Regions from separate parts of the Arthrobacter sp. 05N425 genome, predicted to be linked through region 3. Evidence: predicted binding sites of a transcription regulator. Region 3 holds the regulator's gene; each other region holds the start of a gene.
The links. Region 3 encodes HrcA, which represses chaperone genes, less so after heat shock. Its sites were predicted from a motif close to TTNGCACTCGNNNNNNNCGAGTGCNAA; they were not measured.

Region 1 (4,407 bases), on a different contig from region 3:
CGGTCTGGAAACTGCGGACCGTCTACCGCGCCGTCGACGAGGACCTGGTCCGGCAGTTGAGCAAGGGATTCTACGAGGGCGGACTCCGCCGGCTCCCGGAGGGGCAGTCGGCCACGGGCCTGGACCGGGCCCTGACAGTGGAATACCTGCCGGACGGGACCGGCCTGCCGAGCGCCGACCACGACGGCGTCGAATCCGTCGTGGCCGAAGTGAACCGTGTGGTGGAGCTGGTCTTCGAACACGCACGGCTGCGCCCCCGCACCTCCCTGGCGGTTGTCACGGGCAGCCTGCGTCACGCCGCCCGGATCGGCGAGGCCATCCGGCGGCAGCTGCCCAACTACCCGGTGCTGGGCAGTTTCTTCACCGCCGGCGACGAATCTTTCCGGGTCGTGGACCTCGAACGGGCCCAGGGGCTGGTCCGCGACCATGTGATCTTCTCGCCCGGTTACGGCCGCACCCCGCACGGGCGTGCGCTGCATAGCCTCGGGCCGCTTTCAGCCGAGGGCGGCCGTGCTAAATTCGCCCTGGCGATGACCCGGGCGCGGCGTTCACTGCACGTGCTGAGCTGCTTCCGGCCCGAGGACCTGGACGTCACCCGCCTGAGCCACGGCGCGGTGGATTTCTACGAGCTCCTGGACCGCGAGATCGCCGGCAACTCCGACCTGGGGAGCCCGGCATCCCGTGCCGCGGCCAGCGAGCAGGCCCTTGGCGCCGACCCGCTGGTGGCCGATCTCGGGGACCGGCTCCGTGCCCGCGGCGCTCGCGTCTGGCACCAGTACGACGGCGTCCTGGACATGGTTGCCGCGGCCGACCCGATGCACACTATCGGCCAGGACGACGCCGAGATTCCCCGCCCGGTTGCCATCGAGTCTGACGGCACCGAACGGTACCGGCGGATGACAGTGCGTGAGCGCAGCCGGCTCCGCCCGCAGTTGCTGGAGCGCATGGGCTGGCGGTACATGCCACTATGGACAATAGAGGTCTTCACCGATCCGTCCGCCTGCGCGGACCGGATCGGCGGCTACCTCGGACTGGAGAAGCCTGCGGCGCCGAGCCGGGTGCGCCCCTCGCCCGGTTTCTCCGACGACATCGAAAACCTGAGCGTCGAAGACGGGCAAGATGCCTACGCTCCGGCCGCAGCTGACCGCAGCTGACCGGGGCTAACCGGCAGGCCCGGAGGCACTGAACAGTTATTTGCAGCAAGGAGGCCGGCGGCATGAGCGCAGACGGCGAGAACGAAAACAACAACCACGGTGACGGCAGTGACAGCGGTGACGCAAAGCAGGCAGGCGACCCGAACGTGACTGCCCCGGACACCGCTGAACGGAACCAGGAAGCGCCCGCCCAGAAACCACAGGGGCAGCCGGGGGCCGGCGCCGCGGCTTCCGGCGGACTGCTGCCGAACAAGGCGGCCGAAGACGATCCGCGACGCTGGGGCGACCAGCCCGGGAGCTACGACCACGATGCCTGGCTCAAGGAGCAGCGGCCGCCGCACTGGGGCTGACCCGCACGCCGGCGAAGCAGCCGGCGGCCTCCGCTATCCGCGCCCGGCCCTGACCAGGACGAAGAACAGCTTGCCGTGCGTGGACGCTCCGGCGAGTTGGCGGGCCTGGTCAGGGTCAGCGGCCACCACGATCAGGCCGTCCGTCGCCCCGGCGTCGAGCCATGGGCCGGCCCGGCCGCCCTGCGCTGAGGTCCACAGGACCGGAACAGCCGAAGCGAGGAGCCGGGAAGCGGCTGCCTTTTCATAACCGTCGCCGCTCGTCATCACGACATTGACCAGCTGGCCTGGGGAGACCAGCTGGATCGAGGCAGGGTCTGCCATGCGAAGTGGCACGGCCACCGAACCCGGCGGACTGCCGGCGAGCAGCCCGGGGCCGACGAACTGTGAGTCGGAGAGTAGCTGGCCCTTGCGCAGGGCCACGGCGAGCTGTTTCCCGTCCAGTCCGGCAGGGTCAAGCGGGCCGGCGGGCAGAACGCCGGGCGGGATCTGGATGGCGACGACGTCGGCCGCATCCAGCACCCGGCCGGCCGGGAGATCCTTGGCCGCGGCCCACGCGGTGACGGTGGCTTCGGGCGCAGGAGTCAGCTGCTGCACGGCCATGCCGGCGGCGAGGCACAGCAGCAGGGCTATGACCAGCCTTCGGTGTCTTCCCAGCCAGCCGCGGAAGCGCCGCCTCGGCGGAAATTTGCGGCGCGAGCCAGGGCGGATGGCAGCGCGCGGAAGCGGTGACGGAGACGATCTGAAACGCGGCGTCGACCCGTAAGACGGTGCTGATCGGGAAAAGAGTGTGCGGCGGCTGCGGTGGGCCATGTCGCCACGTTATGGTGGGGAAGCCAGCCGGCGTCAGGCCCGGGCGGCGCTATGTGGACAACCGTGGGGGTGCCGGCGTGCCGGGTACTAGTTGGCGGCGGCGGAAGCCGGTGCGGAGCTCGCAGCCGGGCTGGCAGCGGGGGCGACGGCGCTGCCCTTGCTATCGCGTGAGTCGGTCCGGTAGAAGCCGGAGCCCTTGAACACGACGCCGACGCTGTTGAACTTCTTGCGCAACGTCCCCTGGCACTCCGGGCAGGTCGTCAGGGAGCTGTCCGTAAACGACTGCACGGTCTCGAAGGCGTGGCTGCAGTCCTTGCAGGCATATGCATACGTGGGCACTGGGGTTCCTCCTCTTGGACAAACGAGCAGGTCCCGTGCTGCCGGAGCGGCATCTCCGCCACCGGAATCGGTGGACGAGGAAACCGCATTAGCAGTCGCAGGGCCTGAGTGCCAATTCTATCACCCGCCGGCTGCGGCTAGGAAAGCCCGGCAAGCCGGACCAAGCCGCCAGGAGTCAGGGCGGCCGCGACCTTCTGATCGAAGGACTCCGCCGGGATGCTGCCAGCGGGGAGTACCTCGGCGTCGTAGACGACGGCCGCCGTCGGCAGCGGGCCGTCGCTGGCCCGGGAAGGGCCCGCCGGCAGTGTGGCGAGGGCCGCAAGGAACTTGTCGTAATAGCCGCCGCCCTGCCCGATCCTGTTGCCCGAACGGTCCAGGGCCGTGGCGGGGAGGAAGATTCCGGCCACGTCCCGCATCACGGACGTGCCGAGCCGTTCACCGGTCGGCTCCTGGATGGGTGCATAGCGGCTGCGGACAAACTCCGAGGCCGGGGTCCAGTACACCCAGCTCAGCGCCAGTCCAGGTTCGCAGACCGGGAGCAGCACCCGGTGGCCGGCATCATGCAGGGCGGCCAAGAGAGGCAGGGTGGGCGGCTCGGAACCGACGCCGAGGTAGGCAGCGAAGGTGCGTGGTCCGCCGTCGGCCAGCCCGGAGGCCCACGCCAGCCCGTGCCGGGCGATTGCCGAACCGGCGGCATCCAGCTCCGCCGGCGACATCGCTGTCCGGCGCAGCCGGTGCCGCGAACGGATCTCTTCCTTGGTGCTCATGCGGTGGCGTCCTCTCGCCCGGGCGGCGCCTGATGATGTCGGCTGCCGCGGCTGCCGTGCCGGTGGGGACAATTACCTGATGTTTTGCCCCCTCAGTTAGATTAGTCGAGTGATTACACCCAACGCCTCCGTCCGTAAGGCCGTCATCCCCGCTGCGGGCCTCGGCACCCGTTTCCTTCCGGCCACCAAAGCGATGCCGAAGGAAATGCTGCCGGTCGTCGACAAGCCGGCCATCCAGTACGTGGTCGAGGAAGCCGTGAACGTGGGCCTCAACGACGTCCTGATGATCACCGGACGCAACAAGCGCGCCCTCGAGGACCACTTCGACCGCGTGCCCACCTTGGAAGCGACGCTGGAGGCCAAGGGCGACACCGCCAAGCTGGAGTCCATCCAGGCCGCGAGCAACCTGGGCGATATCCACTACGTCCGCCAGGGCGACCCCATGGGCCTCGGGCACGCCGTGCTGCGCGCCAAGCAGCACGTCGGTTACGAACCTTTTGCCGTGCTGCTGGGCGACGACCTCATCGATGCCCGCGACGAGCTGCTCAGCACCATGATCGAGGTCCAGGCAAAGACCGGCGGCTCGGTCGTGGCTTTGATCGAGGTCGACCCCTCGCAGATCAGCGCCTATGGCTGCGCCGACGTCGAGCCGGTTGAGGGCGAGGAGTACGTCCGGATCAAGCAGCTGGTGGAGAAGCCCGACGTCGACGAGGCCCCTTCGAACCTGGCCATCATCGGCCGCTATGTGCTGCACCCCGCGGTGTTCGAGGTCCTCGAGCGGACCGAGCCCGGCCGCGGCGGCGAAATCCAGCTCACCGACGCCCTGCAGGAACTTTCCGCCGGCGAAGGTGAAGGCTACGGCGTGTACGGCGTCATTTTCCGCGGCCGCCGCTATGATACGGGCGACAAGCTCAGCTACCTCAAGGCCTGCGTCCAGCTCGCCTGCGACAGTGATGACCTCGGCCCCGGTCTGCGCGAATGGCTGCC
Region 2 (4,407 bases), on a different contig from region 3:
ACCTGGCCCTGGATGGACAGCGACCAGAAGTGCTGGAGCGGGCTGGCCAGCGCGTGGTCCCCCGCGTAGTAGTCGACGGCTTCGGCCTGCAGGACGCGGTTTTCCACGTAGAACAGCGATGCCCAGCTCTGCGCGACCACATCCGGGAAGCGGGTGCGGGGCAAAAGGAAGTAGCTGGCCGCCAGCGTGGTGACAATGACGACGGCGGCCGCCGGCAGGAGCCGCCGGAACAGGTGCAGCCAATGCTTGATCAGCGCCATCTGCGAACCCCGCTCGAAGCGGCCCACGAACTGCAGCGTCATCAGGAACGCCGAGATCAGCAGGAAGATGTCGACGCCGCCGGACACCCGGCCAAACCAGATGTGGTAGGTGACCACCATGAGCACCGCGAGCGAACGCAGTCCTTGGATTTCCGGCCTGAATTTCGTCCCCCGGGCAGGACGTGGCTCGGCGCTCGTTTCGCGCGGCGAGACGAGCGTTACCGCTCCAGACATACAAACCCCCGTAGAAACAACGCAAGACAGCCAGAGCAACTATACAACCCGGTTCGGCGTCGGTCCCTTTCGGATGACGCCGGCCACGATGCCCGGACCCCGACGGCATGGCTCCGGGGAACAAAAAGGACCGGACCAGCTGACGCTGGTCCGGTCCCTTCTTTGCACGGAACCTAGTGCGCGGGAACCTTAGTGCTGGTGTCCGGCGTGCTCGTCCTCGTCGGCCGGCTTTTCCACCACGAGGGTTTCGGTGGTGAGAACCAGCGCCGCGATGGAGGCCGCGTTGCGGAGGGCCGCGCGGGTGACCTTGACGGGGTCGATGACACCGGCCGCGATCAGGTCCTCGTATTCGCCGGTCTTGGCGTTGAAGCCTTGGTTGACGGCGGATTCGGCCACCTTGGCGACGACGACGTAGCCGTCAAAGCCGGCGTTCTGGGCGATCCAGCGCAGCGGCTGGGTCAGGGCCCGGCGGACGATGCCCACGGCAGCTGCCGCGTCGCCGTCGAGCGCCTGGACAGCCGGATCCTCATCAAGCGCCTTGAGGGCGTGGATGAGGGCGGAGCCGCCGCCGGCCACGATGCCTTCTTCGAGGGCAGCGCGGGTGGAGGACACGGCGTCCTCGATGCGGTGCTTCTTTTCCTTCAGCTCGACCTCGGTGGCAGCGCCAACCTTGATCACGCCGATGCCGCCGGCCAGCTTGGCCAGGCGTTCCTGCAGCTTTTCCTTGTCCCAGTCCGAATCGGTGCGGGTCAGCTCGGCGCGCAGCTGGGCAACCCGGGCCGCGACGTCCTCGGCCGAACCGGCGCCGTCAACGATGGTGGTGTTGTCCTTCGTGACGGTGATGCGGCGGGCGGTACCCAGGACCTCAAGGCCCACGGTGTCCAGGCTGAGGCCCAGTTCCGGGGAGACAACCTGCGCGCCGGTGAGGGTCGCGATGTCCTGCAGCATGGCCTTGCGGCGGTCTCCGAAACCGGGAGCCTTGACGGCCACGACGTTCAGGGTGCCGCGGATACGGTTGACGATCAGCGTGGAGAGTGCCTCGCCGTCGACGTCTTCGGCGATGATGAAGAGCGGCTTGGAGCTCTGCAGCGCCTTTTCCAGCAGCGGCAGGAATTCCTGGACCGAGGAGATCTTGCCTTGGTTGATCAGGATAAGGGCGTCTTCGAGGACTGCTTCCTGGCGTTCCGCGTCGGTGACGAAGTACGGGGACAGGTAGCCCTTGTCGAACTGCATGCCCTCGGTGAGGACCAGTTCGGTCTGCGTGGTGGAGGACTCCTCGATGGTGATCACACCATCCTTGCCGACTTTGCCGAAGGCCTCGGCCAGGAGCTCGCCGACCTCGTCGCTCTGTGCGGAGATCGCGGCCACGTTGGCCACCTGGGTGCCCTCGACCGGGCGGGCGTTTTCGAGCAGGCGGGCGGCCACGGCCTCGACGGAGACCTCGATGCCGCGCTTGATCTGGCCCGGGGCGGCGCCGGCGGCAACGTTGCGCAGGCCTTCCTTGACCAGGGCCTGGGCGAGCACGGTGGCGGTGGTGGTCCCGTCGCCGGCGACGTCGTTGGTCTTGGTGGCGACCTCCTTGGCGAGCTGTGCGCCAAGGTTCTCATACGGGTCGTCCAGCTCTACTTCGCGGGCGATGGTCACACCGTCGTTGGTGATCGTGGGGGCGCCCCACTTCTTGTCCAGCACGACGTTGCGGCCGCGCGGGCCGAGCGTCACCTTGACCGTGTTGGCGAGCTTATCGATGCCGGCTTCGAGCGACCGGCGGGCAGCGTCGTTAAACGCAAGCTGCTTTGCCATGGTTTTGTCCTTTCAAGACAGAACCCCGCGCAGCCGTTCGTTCAAAGCGAAGGATCGGCGGCGCGGGGGTCCAAGAGAGTTACTTTACGACGATCGCCAGAACGTCGCGGGCGGAGAGCACGAGGTACTCGGTGCCGCCGGTCTTAACTTCGGTTCCGCCGTACTTGGAGTAGATGACAACGTCGCCAACGGCAACGTCAACGGGAACGCGGTTGCCATTGTCATCAAAGCGGCCGGGGCCTACTGCAACAACTTCGCCTTCCTGCGGCTTCTCCTGTGCGGAGTCCGGGATAACCAGGCCGGAAGCCGTGGTCTGCTCGGCTTCGAGCGGGCGGACAACAATACGATCCTCAAGAGGCTTAATAGAGACCGACACTCGGACCTCTCCTTTTCGTCAGCAAATTTGTGGACTATGAAGCGGTGATCCGTGGCGTACAAACCGTCGTCGCGGTGCCGGCAGTAGCCCGGCGGAACATGCTTCACGTGTTAGCACCCGCCTAGGGAGAGTGCTAATGACGACTCTATGTAAGTAGTTAGCACTCGGTCAAGGTGAGTGCCAGAAGTTCGTCACTGGTGAACGTCCGGCGGGACCGTCCGGAGTGACGGACATGCTCATCGCCAGCTGCCGGCAATGGACATATCGGCAATATGTCCGGTGCTGGTGCCGAAGGATGGGCATGTCCCTCGGTCCGCGCCCAGGCTGGGGCGGCCTACTCCCCCGCCAGGTCCTCGTAGTCCCAGTCCTGGCCGTCGTCGTCTTCCTCGATCCGGGCGGAGGCGTTGCGTTCGCGGTACAGCACGAAGCCGCCGGCGAGGGCAGCGACCACGCCGAGGACGAGGGCGATGATGCCGCCCACCCGGGCTGCGGCATAGGTGTCACGGATCGCGCGCGCCTCATCGGTCGCATCCTTCACGTCTTTGCCGCCGACCGAGTAGACGGTCGCATTGAAGGAGTCCAGTAAGAAGATAATGACGAGCAACGCCACGCATACGACGGCGATCACGATGCCGGCGATCAGCGCCGGCCGGGCGAAGCGGGCCAGTCCCCGGCTGTCCCGGGCCTCCCCGACGGTGTTCTCCCGGGTGCCTGCCGTGCCGAAGTCGTCTGTGTCCCTGCCATCCATGCCGTCCAGCCTATCGGGCGCGCCCGGCGTTCCCCGCCTGAACTACGCTTGATGGCATGGCTGAGACTACGCAGGACCAGATCGCCCCGCTCCTCAATCCGGAGGGCTGGGAGCTGCTGGCCTCGCTGGGACCGTACCGCGAGGAGGAGGCCTTCCGCCTCAACGCCTCGCTCCGGAAGGCCGGTCATTCCCCCGAGCTGGTCTCCGCGGCACTCACCCAGTCCCGCCTGCGGACAAAGGCGGAAGCGAAGTTCGGTGAATTCGCCCGGCAGATGATTTTCACCCGGGCCGGCCTGGAACAGGCCACCCGGCTGACCGTAGCGGCGCGGCACGCGCAGCGCTTCGCCGAGGCCGGGATTGCCCATGTGGCGGATCTGGGCTGCGGACTGGGAGCCGACGCAATGGCCCTGGCCTCGCTGGACATCAAGGTGACCGCCGTGGAACTGGACGAAACCACCGCCGCCTGCGCCACGATGAACCTGATCCCGTTCCGGAACGCCACCGTCGTCCATGCCGATGCCGCCGCCGTCCCGCTCGACGGGATTGACGGCGTCTGGCTGGACCCGGCGCGCCGCACCACCTCAAGTTCCGGGACCAAGCGACTCTGGGATCCGGAGGACTTCTCCCCCCCGCTGTCCTTCGTGGAATCCCTGGCCTCGTCCGGCCGTGCCGTCGGCGTGAAGATGGGCCCGGGCATGCCGCATGCCTCCGTCCCGGAGGACTGCGAGGCGCAGTGGGTCTCGGTGGGCGGCGACGTCACCGAAGTTGCGCTGTGGTTCAACGCGGTCCGCCGGCCCGGAATCCGGCGTGCCGCGCTGGTACTCGGCCCGCAAGGCGCCGCGGAGCTCACCAGCTCGGAGGACTTCGGCGCCGGGCCGGAGGCCCCGCTGGGCCCGGTGGAAGGCTACCTCTACGAGCCCGACGGCGCCGTGATCCGCGCCGGCCTGGTCGCCGACGTCGCGCTCCAGCTGGGCGGTCATCTGCTGGAC
Region 3 (4,407 bases):
CGGCGGCCGTCACGGTGCCGGTGATCCGCTTGCCGGCGCCGTCGGCGATGTCCACCGGCTCCCCCACGGCCAGGCGCTTGACCGTCACCGCGTGGCGCGCCTCGGCGCCTTCGAGGACGAACGTCGCGCCGGGGACCAGCTGGTCCAGGGTGCCTGCGGGGGTGAAAAAGACCGGGTTGCTCACCGCTACAGGTTACCGAGCCGGTCCCGCAGCTTCGCGAAGACACCGCCGCTGGCGGCAAGCTTCCCTTCGGTGAACTGCTCGCCGCGGAGTTTGGCGAGCTGGCGCAGCAGGTCTTCCTGGGCGGCGTCGAGCTTCGCGGGGGTATCCACCTGCAGGTGGACCTTGAGGTCTCCGCGGCCGTAGCCGCGCAGGTGCGTCACGCCCAGGCCACGGAGCGTGATGACCTCGCCGGACTGGGTGCCGGCCTTGACGTCGATTTCCTGTTGACCGTCAAAGGTCTCAAGGGTCAGCTCTGTGCCGAGCGCGGCCGCCGTCATCGGGATGTTCAGGCTAGCGTGCAGGTCGTCGCCTTCGCGCACGTAGGTGGGGTCGTTGTTGACCCGGATCTCGACGTACAGGTCACCGGACGGGCCGCCGGCAGGACCGGCCTCACCCTGGCCGGAGAGCTGGATGCGGGTGCCGGTAGCGACGCCGGCGGGAACCTTGACGGTAAGCGAGCGGCGGCTGCGGATGCGGCCCTGGCCGGCGCATTCGTTGCAGGGATCCTTGATCACCGTGCCGAAGCCCTCGCAGCTGCCGCAGGGGGCAGTGGTCATGACCTGGCCGAGGATGGAACGCACGGCGCGCTGGACCTGGCCGCTGCCGCCGCAAATGTCGCAGCGCTCGGGGTGGCTGCCTTCGCGGCAGCAGGAACCCTCACAGGTGGGGCAGGTGACGGCGGTGTCCACTTCGAGCTTCTTGTTGACCCCGAAGACGGCGTCGCGCAGGTCGATCCGGACGCTGATCAGGGCGTCCTGGCCGCGCCGCACCCGGGAGGCGGGGCCGCCCTGGCTGCCGGCGCCGCCGAAGAAGGTTTCGAAGATGTCCTGGAAGGCGAAGCCCTGGCCGGCGTAGCCGCCGCCGAAGCCGTTGTCGTTCCCGTTCTCGTTGCCCGTCGTGTCGTAGACCCGGCGCTTTTGCGGGTCGGAAAGCACCTCGTAGGCATGGGTGACCGCCTTGAAGCGCTCGGAAGCGTCATCACCGGGGTTCACATCCGGGTGCAGGGTCCGCGCAAGCTTGCGGTAGGCCTTCTTGATCTCTTCCCCCGTGGCTTCACGGGAGACTCCAAGAACGTCATAGTGGCTGCTCAAAGTCTGTATCTCTTCCTTTTTGTACTGCCAGTGGGGCACTGCCTGTAGTTGGCAAGAAGTCCGGTTCCGGATCCGGCCCGTCAGGGCCCGAGGATCCGCGAAAGGTAGCGGGCCACCGCACGGACGGCGGCCATGGTGGTGGGGTAGTCCATCCGGGTGGGGCCAAGGACTCCGACCTTGGCCGTGGCGTCCGGTCCGTAGCCGGTGGCCACCACGGACGCTTCGGACAGGCCGTCGTAGGGGTTCTCCCGGCCGATGCTTACCGTGACGCCGCGCGGGTCCTCCGCCATGTCGCTGAGCAGGCGCAGCATCACCACCTGCTCTTCAAGCGCTTCGAGCACGGGTCCGATGCTCAGCGGGAAATCCACATTGGACCTGGCCAGGTTGGCGGTCCCGGCCATGACCATCCGTTCCTCGCGGCTGCTCGCGGCAAGCGATTCAAGCCCGCGGGCCAGGGCCTGGGCGGGTCCCCGCCGCACCGGCGGACAGCTGTCCACCACGGCCTGCAGCGACTGGGGCAGCAAGCTCAACGGGGTGCCGGAGAGCCTGGCCAGGAACAGGGTGCGGAGTTCGGCGAGGGCGTCGTCGCCGAAGTCCTGGCCGACGTCGATCACCCGCTGTTCCACCTTGCCCGTATCCGCGATCAGGACCGTGAGTACCTTGCGCGGCGCCAGGAGCACGAATTCGATGTGCCGGACGCGGGCCCGGCTCAACAGCGGGTACTGCACGACGGCGACCTGGTTCGTCAGCTGCGATAGCAGCCGCACTGTCCGGTCCAGCACGTCGTCGAGGTCATCGGACCCCTCGAGCAGCGCCTGGATGGCGCGGCGCTCCGCCGGAGAGAGGGGTTTGACGGCCGAAATCTGGTCCACGAACAGGCGGTAGCCCTTGTCCGTGGGAATCCGGCCGGCGCTGGTATGCGGCGCCGTGATCAGGCCCTCGTCTTCCAGGGCGGCCATGTCATTGCGGATCGTGGCGCTGGACACGCCCAGATGGTGCCGTTCCACCAGGGCCTTGGATCCTACCGGCTCGCGGGAATGGACGTAGTCCTCCACGATGGCGCGCAGCACTTCGAGTTTGCGTGGCTCGCTCACTCTCCACCTCCAATCGACCCGTATCGGTTCGCCGGTGCCGCCGCGCGTGCAGGAACACCCGGGGTTAGCACTCGACATGCCTAAGTGCTAACCAGTCTAATATGAGTCGCGCCGTTGTTAGCATTGGATTCGCTGCGGGCGTGAGCCCCGGGACTGGTGTTTCCCGGCACACCACAGGCCGCGCCGCCGTTCTGTCCCCCGTAATTCCCGAGTGCAAAGCAGTGTGTAGCAGATGTCGTACCAGAATTGGGGCCCGCAGGATCTCTCCGCGCCCGCCAAGGCCCAGCTGCCCGAGATCCCGGTGGAGCGCGGCATGGTGCTGGAGGACGTGCAGTCCGGCTGGGTGGGCGCCGTAACCCGGGTGGAGAAGTCCGGCGGCATGCACGTCGTGGCCCTCGAGGACCGGCGCGGCAAGTCCCGATCCTTCCGCCTCGGCTTCGGCTTCCTGCTCGAGGGCCAGCCCATCCGGCTGATGCCGCCCGCCCCGCGGGTTCCCGCGGCGGGTGCCGGAGTCGGCGCGCGCACCGCCTCCGGTTCGGTCCGGGTGGAGGGACAGCGTGCCCAGGTCGCGAAGGCCAGCCGGATCTGGGTGGAAGGCAAGCACGACGCCGAACTCGTCGAGAAAGTCTGGGGTGACGACCTCCGCGTCGAGGGCATCGTGGTCGAGCCGCTGCACGGCATCGACGACCTCGCTGCCGCCGTGAAGGAGTTCCGGCCCGGCCCCGGCCGTCGCCTCGGCGTCCTGGTGGACCACGTTGTTCCAGACTCGAAGGAGTCGCGAATCGCCGACGCGGTGATGGCCTCCCCGGGCGCGGCCGGCAACGTGCTGATCGTCGGGCACCCGTACGTCGACGTCTGGCAGGCCATCCGCCCTGCCGCCCTGGGCATTGAGCGGTGGCCGGTGATTCCGCGCGGGGTGGACTGGAAGACCGGCATCCTGACGGCCTTCGGCTGGCCGCACAGCACCAAGGAGGACATCGGCCTGGGCTGGCAGAAACTCCTCGGCGCGGTCCGCAGCTACGCGGACCTGGAGCCCTCCCTGCTGGGCCGGGTCGAAGAGGTCATCGACTTCCTCACGGTGCCGTAGCCGCCTCCTCGTGCTTTAGTTCGCGGTCCGAGCAAGTATTCTTGGTAGGGCGGCCGCTGCATTCTGTTGCGGCCGCGGCTCGTACAGGTACCTACGCTCCACCGCAATCCAAAGGACGAAACGTGGCAGAAGACGCACGCGAACACACGGATCACCAGGCCGGCCATGGCCAGTCGCAGTACCATGGCGTTCCCGCAAATGCTCTGCCGTTGACGGCAAGCGAGGACCGGCAATGGGCCACCCTGGCGCACTTTGGCGGCATTCTGGGTTGCATTCCCGCGCTGCTGATCTACCTGATCTTCAAGGACCGCGGCCCGTTCACGGCGCAGGAGTCGAAGGAGGCGCTGAACTTTACGCTTCCGCCCACCATCGCTGCGGTGGTAGCCAATCTGCTGGTCTTCGTCCCGGTGGTGGGCAACCTGTTCGCAGTCCTGGCGACCGCCATCTGGATTGCCCTCGCCTGCTTCTCGGTGGCCGCCGGCATCCACGTCAACCGCGGCCAGCCGCACCGCTACGAGTACAACCTCCGCTGGATCAAGTAGCGCGAACGGACATTTCCGGCCCGCGCGCCCAACGCGATCGGACACTTCCGGCCCGCATGGGCTGACTACCTAGTCCGGGAGGATCCGGCGGACCACGGCGTCGGCTAGGAGCCGGCCCTTGAGCGTGAGCACCAGCCGGCCCTTGAACGCTTCCGCAGGCTCAACGAGCCCGTCGGCGATCAGTCCGGCGACCGCGTGCCGTCCGGTATCCCCCAGCCCGCCCAGACTCGGGATTTCCAGGCCGGTGACCAGCCTGGCTTCGAGCATGACGCGCTCCACGTTGCGGGTCTCGGCGTCGAGAGTCTCCCGCCCGGCCGCGGGCGAGACGCCTGCCGCGAGCCTACCGGCGTAGGCCGTGGGGTGCTTGACG
Region 4 (4,407 bases), on a different contig from region 3:
CCTGGACGGCGTCGTTGAGCCGGTCGTCCAGGAGTTGGCGATTGTCGACCTGGATCTCGATGCATTCGCTTGCTGTCGTCATCGCACTGTCTTTCCGGGAGGTGGTCGCCGCGGGGCCAACGGCTGAAGCGAGGATAACGTCTGATTTAAATGTGAGTCAAATCACCACGCGGGCACGCCGCCGTCCGTTTCCGGAGCCTAGGTCAGCACCGTGAAACCGGCCCCCGGATAGCGCACCCCGTTGACCTGCGGCTGCAGCGCGTGGTCGCCGGGGTGGTGGACCCGGGTGGTCATCTGGCGGAAGGCGTGGCGCTTCGAAAATGTCCTGGATTCACCCGGCCCGAGGACGGCCGTGCCGAGCTTGAACACTTTGTCCGCGAGGACGCCGTTGGCTTTGGCGTAGTGCACCACGTAGTCGACGGCGATGCGGGCCTCCGCCGGGCCGGTGTTGGCGACGTCGAAATCGAAGCCCAGGTCTCCCGGCAGTTCCACGACGGTGCGGTCGAGTCGGGGAGGCGTCACGGCGAGCGACGCCGGCGCGAAGCCGAGCAACTCCAGCGCGCCGGGGTGGGCCTTCTTGACCAGGGTCCGCAGGCCGTGGCGGACCACCCTGGCGGTGTTCGCGTCCGGCTCCGCCAGCCAGCGCGCTGCGGCGGCGACCACTTCGTCGGGGGCATGCCGGGCCAGGTCGTTCAGGTGGTTGGCCACCGACCGCCGGACATCCTCGACCGGGTCGCGGTACAGGGCGTCCAGGATCGGGAGGGTTGCCGCCGGCCGGGCCGTGAGTCCGGGAACACGGATTGCCCACGGCAGGTACGCCCGGGTGCCCTCGCTGGCGAGCCGTCGGACCTGCCAGTCGGGGTGGCTGGTCCAGCGCTGGATGACCGTCAGGGCCCGGTCGAGGTCCGCATCCAGGAGCCGCCGGATGGCGAATTCACCCGTGAGCCGCGGAGTCAGCTCGGCGAGCAGCGACAAGCAGTCCTCGAAATCGGCGGGGCCCCTCCGGGCAAGGGCGAGGGTGGCGGCCGCCTCGCTGACCGGCCAGATCATCCAGCCGGTGAAGTCCGGGTCCTTCAGCGCCTGGCGGAAGACCGCCGCCGCAGCGGTGTAGTCGGCGGGCAGATCGGTGAGCAGGGCGCTGCTGAGCAGGTCGGTGCGTTCGCGCAGGCCCAGCCCGTCCAGCTGCCCGGCCGTGCCGGCCAGTTGCGGGAAGCGGCGGCCGGGGGAAGCAGCGGCAAGGATCCGTCCCAGCGAGCCGACCACCCCGGGGTTGATCAGTTCGTTCATGACACCCATGGGTTCAGGCTACCGGCGGGAACGGCGCGGGACCGGCTGCCGGTCCGACGCGCCCGCGGCGCGGGAACCGGGATATTCTTCACGTTGGGAATGTCCACACACGGCGCAGAGGCGGATACGGCAATGGCAGAGCAGAAAACCGGGCAATCCGGCTGGTGGCGGGTCTTCCATGACAAGTTTGTGGTGGAGGAGCGCTACATGAGCGTGGATGCGCGGCGGAATCTGTACCGGATCGCCGTCGGGCTTATGGTCGTCGGCGTCGTGGCGTTCATTGCCATCCTGGTTAGCGTGCTGCAGCACGGCGGTATCACCGCCGTTGACGAGCCGGTGCGCTCCGGGCTCGTGGCCCTGCGCGGGGAGCCGGCCACGACCATCATGATCATCCTGGCCATTGTCTTCGGACCCATCGGCCTGCCGATCATCATCCTGGTGTTCACGGTGGCGTGGGGGCTGCTGGCCAAGCACGCCTGGCGGCCGATGGTGCTGGCCGGTGGCATGCTGACCGGGGTCATCCTGGCCCAGATCATCGGCCGGTCGGTCGGCCGGCAGCGCCCGCCGGTGGACCTTATGCTCTTCGGGGCTGACTCCACGTTCTCGTTCCCGTCAGGCCACGTCTTGGGCGCCTGTGACTTCCTGCTGATCACCACGTTCCTGATCTTTTCCCGCCGCAAGAACCCGAAAGCCGCCGTCGCGGGCTTCGCCGTAGCCGGCATCGGGATCTTCTTCGCCGCGCTCAGCCGGCTGTACCTCGGCTACCACTGGACCACCGATGCCCTTGCCTCGCTGTCCATCTCGTTCGTGATCCTGGGCGCCGTGATCCTGCTGGACACCTGGCGGACCGCCAGGATCCCGGGCGAGCGGATCACCGGTGAACTCTCCAAGCAGGAGACCGGCGCGGAGTAGGCGCCGGCGAAGACGGGGCGCGCTGCCGGTCAGCGCGCCCCGCGTCGTTTAAGCTCCGCACGGAGCTTGGCATTAGCCGTTTCCAGTTCCAGCACCTTGGCGACGCCGGCGAGGTTCAGCCCCTCGTCCAGCAGCTCACTGATCCGCCGCAGCACCACCAGATCCGTCTCGCTGTACTGCCGCGTTCCGCCCGCCGTGCGGTCCGGGGTCAGGAGTCCCCTGCGCTCGTAAAGCCGGATGTTCTGCGGCCCGGTCCCGACCAGCTGAGCCACCACGGAGATCGCGTACACCCCGACGTCCGCTTCACGTTCCGCCATGGCTCACGTCCCTTCGTGTGGTCGAAAAATTTCCTGTTGCATCAGTTTGGCACTGGTGCTATAAAAAATCTATATCCACCACCACAGATAACCGAGTGGGCTGGATAGGCAGGAAGATTCAAGACTCTCGTATGAAGGAGTGGGAAATGATGTTGATGCGTACGGACCCGTTCCGTGAATTGGACCGGCTGACCCAGCAAGTCTTCGGAACGGCGGCGCGGCCCGCCGCCATGCCGATGGACGCGTGGCAGGAGGACGGCGAATTCGTCGTCGCGTTCGATCTTCCCGGCGTCAATGTTGACTCGGTGGATCTCGACATCGAGCGCAACGTCCTGACCGTCAGGGCCGAACGGCGCGACCCGACGCAGCCCAACGTTGAATTGATCGCCTCGGAACGGCCGCGCGGAGTATTCAGCCGCCAGCTGATCCTGGGCGACACGCTGGACACCGACAAGGTCAAGGCGAGCTACGCCGACGGCGTCCTGACGCTCCGGATTCCGGTGTTGGAGCAGGCCAAGCCGCGGAAGATTGAAATCACGCACACGCAGGACAAGATGCAGGAGATCGGGAAGTAACAGCGCCGGCGGCGGACGCTTCGGACCGCTGGCGGTGCGGGGATCCGGCCGGCCGGAACGTGCGGCCGGATCCCCGCCTGATCGGCCCGAGCCCCGTCCGGCCAGCCAGGAGGTGAGCCGATGAACCGCGACCCGCGCGGCTTCTACGCCGCGTTGCACGTCGCGCCGGATGCGTCTCCGGCCGAGATCCAGCGCTCCTTCCGCGCGCTGATGCGCCGCCGCCATCCCGACGTCGAAGCGGCCGCCGGTGCGGCGTCCGGAGGCGGCCCGGATGCCCGGCCCGGCGCCGGGTCTGACGGCGGGGAGGAGGCGCGCCGCATCCTTGAGTCGTTCTCGGTGCTGCGGAATCCTGACGCGCGGGCCGCCTATGACGCCGCCGGTTCCGCGGCCCGGCCGGCCCGCCCGGCCCGCGTGGCAGACACCGGGGGCACCGCCGCCGGCCGCACCGCCGTCGGCCGGGACATTCCGGTGCGGCACCACCGAGGCGGGCAGCCGGTGCTGCGCGTGACCCCGGTGCGGTGGGAGCGGGGGCCGGAGTGACGCGGGAACCAGGGGCGGTGCCGCGTGCCGCACCAGGCAGGAAGCACCAGGCAGGAAGCAGCAGGCAGGAATACAAGAAAATGGAGGATAGCCATGAGCGCATGGCGGCGTTACGATTCGCACCTGATGCCCGCGTTCCACGAGCGGTTCGAGGAGAGGTGGGGCGAAGGAACCGCGCCCTTCCTTGACCCGGAGGCCCACGAACTGCCCCTTCCGCGCGCACAGTGGATCAATGTGGACACCGGCGCCGCGCTGGCGGTGGTGCCCATCTGGGCCGCCGAGGACAGCCAGCACCGCTCCTTCGGGGTGTTCTATCTACCGCCCGCCGGGGACATCTGGGTGCTCCGGCCCGGGTTTACCGGCTACCTTGAGCCCGCGGCGGACGAGGCGGAGCAACTCCTGAGCCTGCGGAATGACGCGTTCAAGAAGGCCGTCGCCCATGCCAAGGAGTTCCTCTTCGGGCCGGAGGAGTCCACCTACTAGGGCGCCGGGCTCAGGGGGCGGAGGCGCCGGACACACCGGCGGAGGTGCCGGCGCCGGTTGTGGCGTGGGCGCCCGCCGGGGCCTAAAATCAATCAACCACCAGCGCAACTGCATAGGGGATCCGCCAATGAATGCTTCCGCCCACGATCTGGCCGCTCTGCTGCCGGCCGATTTCACCATGGGCGTGGCGACCGCCGCCTTCCAGATCGAGGGGGCGCTGGACGAGGACGGGCGCGGACCTTCGGGATGGGATGTCTTTGCGGCTACCCCGGGCTCGATCGTCAATGATCACA

Region 1: a site for HrcA is predicted at 2,742-2,768, ahead of AC1DGE_RS11720 (FmdB family zinc ribbon protein). Genes of this name have one in related genera too.
Region 2: a site for HrcA is predicted at 2,828-2,854, ahead of groES (co-chaperone GroES). Genes of this name have one in related genera too.
Region 4: a site for HrcA is predicted at 2,563-2,589, ahead of AC1DGE_RS04445 (Hsp20/alpha crystallin family protein). Genes of this name have one in related genera too.

What each region holds. Positions count from the first base shown of each region.
Region 1 is NZ_JBFTMU010000007.1:174,103-178,509, forward strand. Features, by position in the region: gene AC1DGE_RS11705 (AAA family ATPase) at 1-1,154, shown strand, start outside; gene AC1DGE_RS11710 (hypothetical protein) at 1,217-1,504, shown strand; gene AC1DGE_RS11715 (RcpC/CpaB family pilus assembly protein) at 1,538-2,104, opposite strand; gene AC1DGE_RS11720 (FmdB family zinc ribbon protein) at 2,402-2,653, opposite strand; gene AC1DGE_RS11725 (5-formyltetrahydrofolate cyclo-ligase) at 2,791-3,420, opposite strand; gene galU (UTP--glucose-1-phosphate uridylyltransferase GalU) at 3,530-4,407, shown strand, end outside.
Region 2 is NZ_JBFTMU010000007.1:149,330-153,736, reverse strand. Features, by position in the region: gene AC1DGE_RS11645 (acyltransferase family protein) at 1-494, opposite strand, end outside; gene groL (chaperonin GroEL) at 684-2,294, opposite strand; gene groES (co-chaperone GroES) at 2,374-2,670, opposite strand; gene AC1DGE_RS11630 (hypothetical protein) at 3,005-3,418, opposite strand; gene AC1DGE_RS11625 (THUMP-like domain-containing protein) at 3,475-4,407, shown strand, end outside.
Region 3 is NZ_JBFTMU010000001.1:352,032-356,438, forward strand. Features, by position in the region: gene AC1DGE_RS01610 (16S rRNA (uracil(1498)-N(3))-methyltransferase) at 1-184, opposite strand, end outside; gene dnaJ (molecular chaperone DnaJ) at 187-1,314, opposite strand; gene hrcA (heat-inducible transcriptional repressor HrcA) at 1,395-2,408, opposite strand; gene AC1DGE_RS01625 (DUF3097 domain-containing protein) at 2,641-3,495, shown strand; gene AC1DGE_RS01630 (DUF4870 domain-containing protein) at 3,618-4,037, shown strand; gene hemW (radical SAM family heme chaperone HemW) at 4,107-4,407, opposite strand, start outside.
Region 4 is NZ_JBFTMU010000002.1:249,089-253,495, forward strand. Features, by position in the region: gene AC1DGE_RS04425 (hypothetical protein) at 1-82, opposite strand, end outside; gene AC1DGE_RS04430 (DNA alkylation repair protein) at 199-1,296, opposite strand; gene AC1DGE_RS04435 (phosphatase PAP2 family protein) at 1,420-2,199, shown strand; gene AC1DGE_RS04440 (MerR family transcriptional regulator) at 2,229-2,516, opposite strand; gene AC1DGE_RS04445 (Hsp20/alpha crystallin family protein) at 2,666-3,091, shown strand; gene AC1DGE_RS04450 (DnaJ domain-containing protein) at 3,212-3,631, shown strand; gene AC1DGE_RS04455 (hypothetical protein) at 3,725-4,114, shown strand; gene AC1DGE_RS04460 (glycoside hydrolase family 1 protein) at 4,242-4,407, shown strand, end outside.